One region of the Streptomyces sp. 840.1 genome, then DNA from elsewhere that is predicted to be linked to it. Evidence: riboswitches for the same ligand, from Rfam matches in the RefSeq annotation. Region 1 holds a riboswitch; the other holds the start of a gene.
The links. Region 1 has a riboswitch for cobalamin ahead of EDD93_RS02795 (ribonucleoside-diphosphate reductase subunit alpha). Riboswitches for the same ligand answer to the same signal wherever they lie in the genome.

Region 1 (4,390 bases):
GGCCTCGCGCAGCGCCTCCCGGGTGCGCGCGTCCCACACGCCGAGCTTCTTCAGCTCGTCCACGAGGTAGGCGTTGACCTGGAGGAACTCACCGCTGAGCGTCTCGCGCTTGAAGAGGTTGGAGACCTGCGGCTCGATGCACTCGTACACACCCGCGATCGAGGCGATGGTCGCGGTCGGCGCGATGGCCAGGAGCAGAGAGTTGCGCATGCCGGTCTTCGCGACCCGGGCGCGCAGCGCGTCCCAGCGCTCCGGCCAGTTCAGCTCGGTGGCGTAGTGGTCCGGGTGCAGCACGCCGCGGGCGGCACGCGTCTCGGACCAGGCGGGCAGCGGGCCGGAGCGCTCCGCGAGATCGCAGGACGCCTCGTAGGCGGCGAGCATGATCCGCTCGGAGATCTTCGTGGAGAGCGCGCGGGCCTCGGGGGAGTCGAAGGGCAGCCGCAGCTGGAAGAAGACGTCCTGGAGACCCATCGCGCCCAGCCCCACCGGCCGCCAGCGGGCGTTGGACCGGCCGGCCTGCTCGGTCGGGTAGAAGTTGATGTCGACGACCCGGTCCAGGAAGGTCACGGCGGTGCGCACGGTGGCGTCGAGGCGCTCCCAGTCGATCGCGCCGCCCTCGACGAACGCGCCGAGGTTGACCGAACCCAGGTTGCAGACGGCCGTCTCGCCGTCGTCGGTGACTTCGAGGATCTCGGTGCACAGGTTCGAGGAGTGCACGACGCGGCCCGGCTCGGCGGTCTGGTTCGCGGTCCGGTTGGAGGCGTCCTTGAACGTCATCCAGCCCTGGCCGGTCTGGGCGAGGGTCCGCATCATCCGGCCGTACAGCTCACGGGCCGGCATCGTCTTGCGGGCCAGGCCCTTGGCCTCGGCCGCGCGGTAGGCGGCGTCGAACGCGTCGCCCCACAGGTCGACCAGCTCGGGCACGTCGGCCGGGGAGAACAGCGACCAGGCGGAGTCCGCGTCGACCCGGCGCATGAACTCGTCCGGGATCCAGTGCGCCAGGTTCAGGTTGTGCGTGCGCCGCTGGTCCTCGCCCGTGTTGTCGCGCAGCTCCAGGAACTCCTCGATGTCCGCGTGCCAGGTCTCCAGGTAGACCGCGGCGGCGCCCTTGCGCCGGCCGCCCTGGTTGACCGCGGCGACGGAGGCGTCGAGCGTCTTGAGGAACGGCACGATGCCGTTGGAGTGCCCGTTGGTGCCCCGGATCAGTGAACCGCGGGCCCGGATGCGGGAGTACGAGAGGCCGATGCCGCCCGCGTGCTTCGACAGCCGCGCCACCTGGTGGTAGCGGTCGTAGATCGAGTCCAGCTCGTCCAGCGGCGAATCCAGCAGGTAGCAGGAGGACATCTGCGGGTGCCGGGTGCCGGAGTTGAAGAGCGTGGGCGAGGAGGGCAGGTAGTCCAGCCGGCTCATCAGCCGGTACAGGGCCGCGACCTCGTCCAGGGCGCGCTCGGAGTCGTCCTCCGCGAGCCCGGCGGCCACCCGCAGCATGAAGTGCTGCGGGGTCTCGACGACCTGGCGGGTGATCGGGTGGCGCAGCAGGTAGCGGCTGTGCAGGGTGCGCAGCCCGAAGTAGCCGAACCGGTCGTCGGCGCCGTCGGTGAGGGCCTGGTCGACCAGCGCGTCGAGAGCGGCCGCGTGCAGCGTCACGAACTCGGCGGTGCGGTCCGCGATCAGGCCCTCGCGGTGGCCGGCCGCGACGGAGGCGGAGAAGGACGTCGCGCCCTGTCCGGCCGCCTCGTCCGCGATGGTGCGGGTGAGGAGGCGGGCGGCGAGCCGGGAGTAGGCGGGGTCCTCGGAGATCAGGCCCGCGGCGGCCTCGGTGGCCAGCGAGCGCAGCTCGGCCTCGTCCGACCGGGCGTTGCGGCCGCGCAGCGCGGCGCCGGCGACGCGTCCGGGGTCGGTGTCGGGCAGGTCCGCGGTGAGGGCGGTGAGGGTCCGCAGAAGTGCGGTGCCCGGTCCGTCGCTCGTGGGTCCCGTTGATTCGGCCGCTGAAACCGGATCGGCTGGCGCGATGGTCACGTGGTGCTCTCCCTCGCTCGGCTCTGGGCCGGCGGAGGAACGGGGCAGCCGGACGGAGCGGGGCCCCGGTCGGGGCAGCACGTCGTACGGCGTCCACCGGCCCATCCACGAGGCCCGGACGTCTGGGCATCCGGTTCGGTCGAGCCGGATGCGCTGTCGGCAGGTCCTCGGACTCGGGGGTGCACAAAAGCACACCGAATACACCGTTGCGGGACAGTTCCGGATTCGCACCGGATTTCCCTGCGGCGACAGCGAGCATGAGCATACATGTGGGGGCCGCCGGATGAGGCAGCCCCCACATGTTGTGTCGCGTGACCGATCAAGAGACCGCCGGGAACTCCAGGCGGTACGTCAGCAGCGAGAGCCCTTCGATGGGATACCAGTCCTTCTCGGGGGTCCGGACGAAGCCGAGGCGCCCGTAGATCCTATGGGCGCCGCGCATCGCCGGCTGCGTCGACAGGACGATGCCGGTGACCCCCGGGGTGGCCCGTGCGCGGTCGATACAGGCCCGTACGAGCGCCTCGCCCGCCCCGGCGCCGCGGGCCTCGCGGGAGACCGCGAGCATCCGGAACTCGGCCTCGTCGGGCGCCGCGATATCGGCCCAGCGATTGCCCGGAGGCGCGTAGGTGACCCCGCCGAGGACGTGGCCCCGCGCGTCCGCCGCGACAAGCACCTCGGCCTCGGCGGCCCGCCTGGGGACGTCGCGCAGTTGCACCAGATACGGATCGTCGGCGCCGAAGTCCAGCAGCCCGTCCCCGAGATAGGCCTCGGCGGTGATCTCGCCGAGGGCGGCGTACTCGGCGGGCTCGACCGGCCTGATGGTTATGTCCATGCACGGAAGTCTGCCGCACCCGCGGGCGGCGCCGGCACGGGGATTTCCCCCGGACGTGCGAACGGGCCGCCGTACCCCATACGTGCTGGGGTGCGGCGGCCCGTGGGGGCCCCGGTCAGTGACCGCCGGGCGCACCGGCCGTGGCCGGCGGGAGCTCCGTCTTCACGCCCGGGTCGCCCGCGTCGGCGGTGTAGTCGGCGGGAGAGGTCTCGTCGATCCCCGCAGGCGCCTTCACGGCGTTCAGGACGAAGGTGAGGACGACGGTCACCACGACGTTCAGCACGAACGCCGTCAGGCCGATGTAGCCGATCTCGCCGATGCCCGGGATCTCCTTGGACGAGCCGCCGAAGTGCGCCTGGGTGGGGCTGGCGACCCCGTAGGCGGCAGCCGTCCCGTAGACCATGCCGACCGCCCAGCCCGCGAGCAGCGCCCAGCGGTGGAACCACCGGGTGAACAGGCCGCCGACCAGGGCCGGCATCGTCTGGAGGATCCAGATCCCGCCGAGCAGCTGGAAGTTGATCGCGACCGTCTTGTCCATGGTGAGGACGAAGGCGAGCGCGCCGACCTTCACCAGCAGCGACACCAGCTTGGAGACCCTGGTCTCCTGGGCGGGGGTCGCGTCGGGCTTCAGGAAGTCCTTGTAGATGTTCCGGGTGAACAGGTTCGCCGCCGCGATCGACATGATCGCCGCGGGGACCAGGGCACCGATGCCGATGGCGGCGAACGCCACCCCCGCGAACCAGTCGGGGAACATGTCCTCGAACAGCTGCGGGATCGCCAGCTGGCCGTTGTCCACCTTGACCCCGGCGGCGATCGCCATGAAGCCGAGCAGCGCGAGCAGGCCCAGCATCAGCGAGTAGAGCGGCAGGATCGTGGTGTTGCGGCGGATCACGTTGCGGCTGCGGCTGGAGAGCGTCGCCGTGATGGAGTGCGGGTACATGAACAGCGCCAGCGCCGAGCCCAACGCGAGCGTGGCGTAACCCCACTGGCCGTCCACGCCGGGCGCGAGCGCACCGGTCGGCTTGCCGCCCGGCGGTCCGGCGAACTTCTCCTGCGCGGCAGCGAAGATGTCGTCGAAGCCGCCGAGCTTGATCGGGATGTAGATGATCGCCACGGCGATGACCAGGTAGATCAGCCCGTCCTTGACGAAGGCGATCAGCGCGGGCGCGCGCAGGCCCGAGGAGTAGGTGTACGCGGCGAGCACCGCGAACGCGATCAGCAGCGGCAGGTCCTTGACGAACCAGTTGGTGTCCTCGCCGCCGCCGACGCCCATCACGTCGAGCACCGCCTGGATGCCGACGAGCTGGAGCGCGATGTACGGCATGGTGGCGAGGATGCCGGTGACCGCGACGGCCAGCGAGAGTCCCTTGGAGCCGAACCGGCCCCGGACGAAGTCCGAGGTGGTGACGTAGCCGTGCTTGTGCGAGACCGACCACAGGCGCGGCAGGAAGGTGAAGATCAGCGGGTACACAAGGATGGTGTAGGGCACCGCGAAGAAGCCGGCCGCGCCGGCCGCGTAGATCGCCGCCGGTACGGCCA
Region 2 (4,390 bases), 4.6 Mb from region 1:
GCGCGATCAGCCCGCCCGCCCACCGGGTGGGAGCCGGCATTCCGGGCGACCTTCAGTACGCGGCGCTCTGGCTCGTACGCCACACCAGGAAGGGGCCCACGCGATGCCCCGTCCACCGGCTGGTGGCGGTGCGGGTGCGCCTCGGGGACGGACCGGGCGTCATCGAGGGGTGGGACGCAGAACGAGCCGAATGGGTGCCGTATCCGAAGCTGTTGCTGCTGCTCTCCCAGGCACGGGAACCGGCGGCGAGTGGCGGGAAGGAGACCGGCACGGGGAAGCTCGTCGAGGACTCGGCAGCCCCGGGAGGATCCCGGCCCGCTGCCCGCCCGGGCGTGGAGCAGGACAGGCAGCGGGAGACCGAGCGGCAGATCCGGGCACTGCTCTTCCAGCTCCGCGACCGCCCGACGCTGCTGCTGGCGGACGCCGGTAATCTGCGCCAGTGCTGGCCTGGCCTGCGCAACGGTGCACTGGACCGCGACACGCTCGGCTTCGGGGCCGAACCCGCCCAGCGGCACACGCTCTACGGCCACGACCTGCGGGTGCTGCTCGTACGGGACGCTAACGCCCGGGGTGAGGTGGCGGAGTGGTACGCCCACGATACCGAGGACGGGGTCGGCTTCGCCGAGGGTGTGTGGGGGACGGCGGATACGGAGGGCCGTGTCTTCGCGAGTACGGCCTCGAAGCCGCACACGGTGGTGAAACTGCCGAAGGGGCTCATGAAGCTGGTGCCCACGGCACAGGGCCGGACAGCGCCCGGGAAGACCGCGTGGAACCCCGGGCAACTGGAGATCACCGTGCTCGGCTGTCTGTCGGAGAAGGCGCTGACGGATTCGGGGCGTGCGGGTGACCCGCCCGACTGGCCGGCGGAGTGGGCGACGCTCACGCACCAGCTGCGCTACCACGACGATTATCCACCGCTCGCCCGGCCTCTCCCGCTGCACTGGGCGCGTCTCGCCGGTGAGTACGTACTTCCGGTGGCTGGAACGAAGTCAGCGGGGAGTACGTCATCCGCTTCCTGAGCGAGGTGCCGCCTGCATGGGGTGTCCCAAACGATCGACGCTGATAAGGATCAATGCTTCCCTCGTGTGAGCATCGAAGCCTGAACCTGACCACGGGGACGGCATCTGGTGCACTCCTTGCTGGGATCACTGGGCGTCCGCCGTGACGCTCGTTTGACGCTCCCAGCGCATGGTGGCCCCAAGACGGAGACGAGACGGACCTGACCTGGGGTTTTCTCTGAGTTCACCCGGGTGACGTGCTTCCGATGACGCACCATGTGGAGTGCGTGGCGATTCTGGAGCCGGTGAAGAAGGAGGACTCACCTGCCGTTTCGCTTGTGCGCGCCAGGTACGGTGTCCGCGTTGCGGGCGATATCCAGACACTGAAGCGGTGCTCGCGAGGCTCGTTCCGATGGCGTGCCAGGGGCCTCTTCCCGCCGTCCCCTGTCGGGCAGCGAGCATCGACGGGGCCGGCATCACGCTCCGCACCCTGTGCACTCCCTCCGGCATGGGCAGCTCCCGGAAAGATTGAGGTATGGCAGTGATCTGCGTCGGCGGCATGATCGGGATCGGCAAGACGAGTGTCGCCGAACTGATCGCCAAGGAACTTGGGAGCAAGGTCTTCTACGAGAGCGTGGAGGACAATCCGATCCTGCCGCTCTTCTACACGGCCGGCCCCGAAGAGATAGAGGCGAGGCGGTACCCCTTCCTCCTCCAGCTCTACTTCCTGCAGACGCGTTTCGCCGCGATCAAGGACGCGTACAAGCAGGACGACAACGTTCTCGACCGCTCCATCTACGAGGACTGGTACTTCGCCAAGGTCAACCACGACCTCGGCAGGATCAGTTCCCTGGAGATGCGGGTGTACGAGGGGCTGCTCGCGGAGATGATGCGCGAGATCGACGGCCTGCCCTACCGCAAGGCACCCGATCTCATGGTGTACCTGCGGGCGGACTTCGAGACGGTTCTGCACCGCATCGGGCTGCGGGGACGCGACTTCGAACAGGACCGGAGTCTCGTCGGGTACTACCGGACGCTGTGGTCGGGGTACGACGACTGGGTGCGCGAGCACTACCGCGCCAGTGACGTCCTCGTGGTCGACATGAACGACACCGACGTGGTCAACAGTCCCGAGGACGCGGAGCGCGTGGTCCGGGAAGTCACAGACGCCCTGGCACTGGCGAGGTCACGGCGCGCCTGATGCCGCCCGGTGGCCGGACACGACGGTGTCCCGGTACGCCGTCCGGCCGGGCTCCCGTCGCCGTGGGGCGGGTGACATGATGGGCGGCGGACATGGGCGACGGCGGCCCGAGGAAACCGGTGGGAATCCGGTGCGGTACCGCCACTGTGATCGGCGAGCGGATCCCGACGCGCCACTGCCCCGCGAGGGCGGGAAGGCCGGGACGAGCACGGACCCGAGAGCCAGGAGACTCACGCTGTCGCCTCCTCGAATGACCCCGGGGCGGAACTCCCCGGCTAGAGGGAGGATGCGGCATGCCTGAGCGGCCCGCCGACAAGAACGCGCCGACGCCGGACCGGGCGGTCCCCTGCCGGGTGGTGGTGTGCCGCGACTGCTGCTGCGGCACGGCCAAGGTGCGGGGCGATCACGCCGCGCAGACCGCGCGGTTGCGGGAGATCGCCCCGGTGCGGACATCCGAGTGCCTGGACCTCTGCGAGCAGGCCAACGTCATCGTCGTACAGCCCTCGGCCGTCGGACGGGCGGCAGGGGCCCGGCCGGTCTGGCTCGGCCTGGTCAACGACCCCGATGCCACCGAGGACATAGCGGACTGGGTGCGGGCCGGCGGGCCGGGTGTCGCGGACCGTCCCGGGATCCTCGACCTCTATCTGATCGACCCGCCGCGCCGCGTCGGGACGGCGATCTCATGACCAACGGTTGGGGCGCGGCGGACGCGGTACCGGCCCACGAGGTCGTCGGGGCGCTGCGCGACGTGGCGCGGATGGGCGGATTCTTCGACCTGGACACGGCCCAGGGGCCCGGGTCCGGTGAAGGAGGGCTCACCGGGGAAGGGTTCGCCGCGCGGGCCAGGACTGTCAATGAACGCTACGACACCGCCGAGGCCCGCGTCGGAGTCTCCATCGCCCATCTCGGGCTCGCGGCACGCCTGTGGTCACCGGTTCTCGCCTGCGCGCTGTTGCACGGGATCGTGCCGGAGACGGCCACCGTGGAGTGGGCCGGTGACAGTCCGACGCTGCGGCTGGCCGAGCCCCGGGGCAGCCGTGCTCCGCAGTCGACGTCGTCGCTCGCCGATGCCGTCCGCGCTCAGGCGGACGGCGTCCTGGAGGGTGTCGAGCGGGGTCTTCCGGTGAAGGTGGCTCCCCGCCTGCTCGCGGGCAACTCGGCTTCCGCGCTGGTCGGTTCGGCGGCGCAGCTGCTGAGGTCCCGGCCCGGCCTGCGGGCACCGCTGACCGGGCTGACGAGGGAACTCCTCCAGACGGGGCGGCTGCTGGGCACGGGTGAGGTCACCGGCCCCGAGCTGACGTTCCGGCGGCGGAGCTGCTGTCTGTACTACCGGGCCCTGAACGGCTCGAAGTGCGGTGACTGCTGCCTGGCCCGGTGACCGGAGCGGAGCGGAGCGGAGCAGGCCGTCGGGGCCCGGCCCGCCCGTTTCCGAACGCGTCCGGGATCTGCTCACCGCGACGCAGGCAGCCCGCGTCGCGGTGAGTCCGGCGTCCCGGATCCGCCGCCGCAGGCCGGCTCGTACCCCGGTACCGGCGTCCAGCTGACCGAGGGCGCCCGGTCACCGGTTCGCGTCGGGCACAGGTGCGTCCGCCGGCAGGAACGTCACCTGGGGACGGCCCGTGCGAGGATGCACCGCGACCTCGGCGGTCACCTCGTAGACCTCCGCGAGCAGGCGCGGAGTGAGTACCTCGTGCGGCGCTCCGGAAGCGACGACACCGCCGTCGCACAGAACGAACAGGCGATCGCAGTAGTACGCGGCCAGGTTGAGGTCGTGCAGGGCGACGAGGACCGTCGCGGGCAGTCTGCGCAGTACGGTCAGGATCTCCAACTGGTGCCGGATGTCCAGGTGGTTGGTCGGTTCGTCCAGGACGAGCAGCGACGGCTCCTGGGCCAGAGCACGGGCGATCAGAACCCGTTGGCGCTCGCCGCCGGAGAGCCGGTCGAAGGCGCGGTCGGCCAGGGGGACGGCGTCGACCGAGGTGAGTGCCGCCTCGATCAGCGCGGCGTCCTGCGTCGTGTCGCCCGACAGCAGTCGCTTGTGCGGGGCGCGGCCCATCGCGACGACCTCACGCACGCTCAGATCGAGGCCGGAGGGAGCGTCCTGCACCACTGCGGCCAGGGTGCGTGCCAGTTGGCGCGGTGGCAGTGACCAGGCGTCTTCGCCGTCGACGCGGACCGTTCCGGCTGCCGG

Region 2: it holds a riboswitch for cobalamin, as region 1 does, so the genes downstream of both, EDD93_RS24200 ((2Fe-2S) ferredoxin domain-containing protein) here and EDD93_RS02795 (ribonucleoside-diphosphate reductase subunit alpha) in region 1, are expected to answer to the same signal.

What each region holds. Positions count from the first base shown of each region.
Region 1 is NZ_RJUU01000001.1:633,576-637,965, reverse strand. It holds gene EDD93_RS02795 (ribonucleoside-diphosphate reductase subunit alpha) at 1-2,019, opposite strand, end outside; cobalamin riboswitch at 2,160-2,318, opposite strand; gene EDD93_RS02790 (GNAT family N-acetyltransferase) at 2,339-2,851, opposite strand; gene mctP (monocarboxylate uptake permease MctP) at 2,967-4,390, opposite strand, start outside.
Region 2 is NZ_RJUU01000001.1:5,279,892-5,284,281, forward strand. It holds gene EDD93_RS24190 (pPIWI_RE module domain-containing protein) at 1-1,019, shown strand, start outside; gene EDD93_RS24195 (deoxynucleoside kinase) at 1,534-2,199, shown strand; cobalamin riboswitch at 2,309-2,431, shown strand; gene EDD93_RS24200 ((2Fe-2S) ferredoxin domain-containing protein) at 2,493-2,885, shown strand; gene EDD93_RS24205 ((2Fe-2S)-binding protein) at 2,882-3,577, shown strand; gene EDD93_RS24210 (ABC transporter ATP-binding protein) at 3,758-4,390, opposite strand, start outside.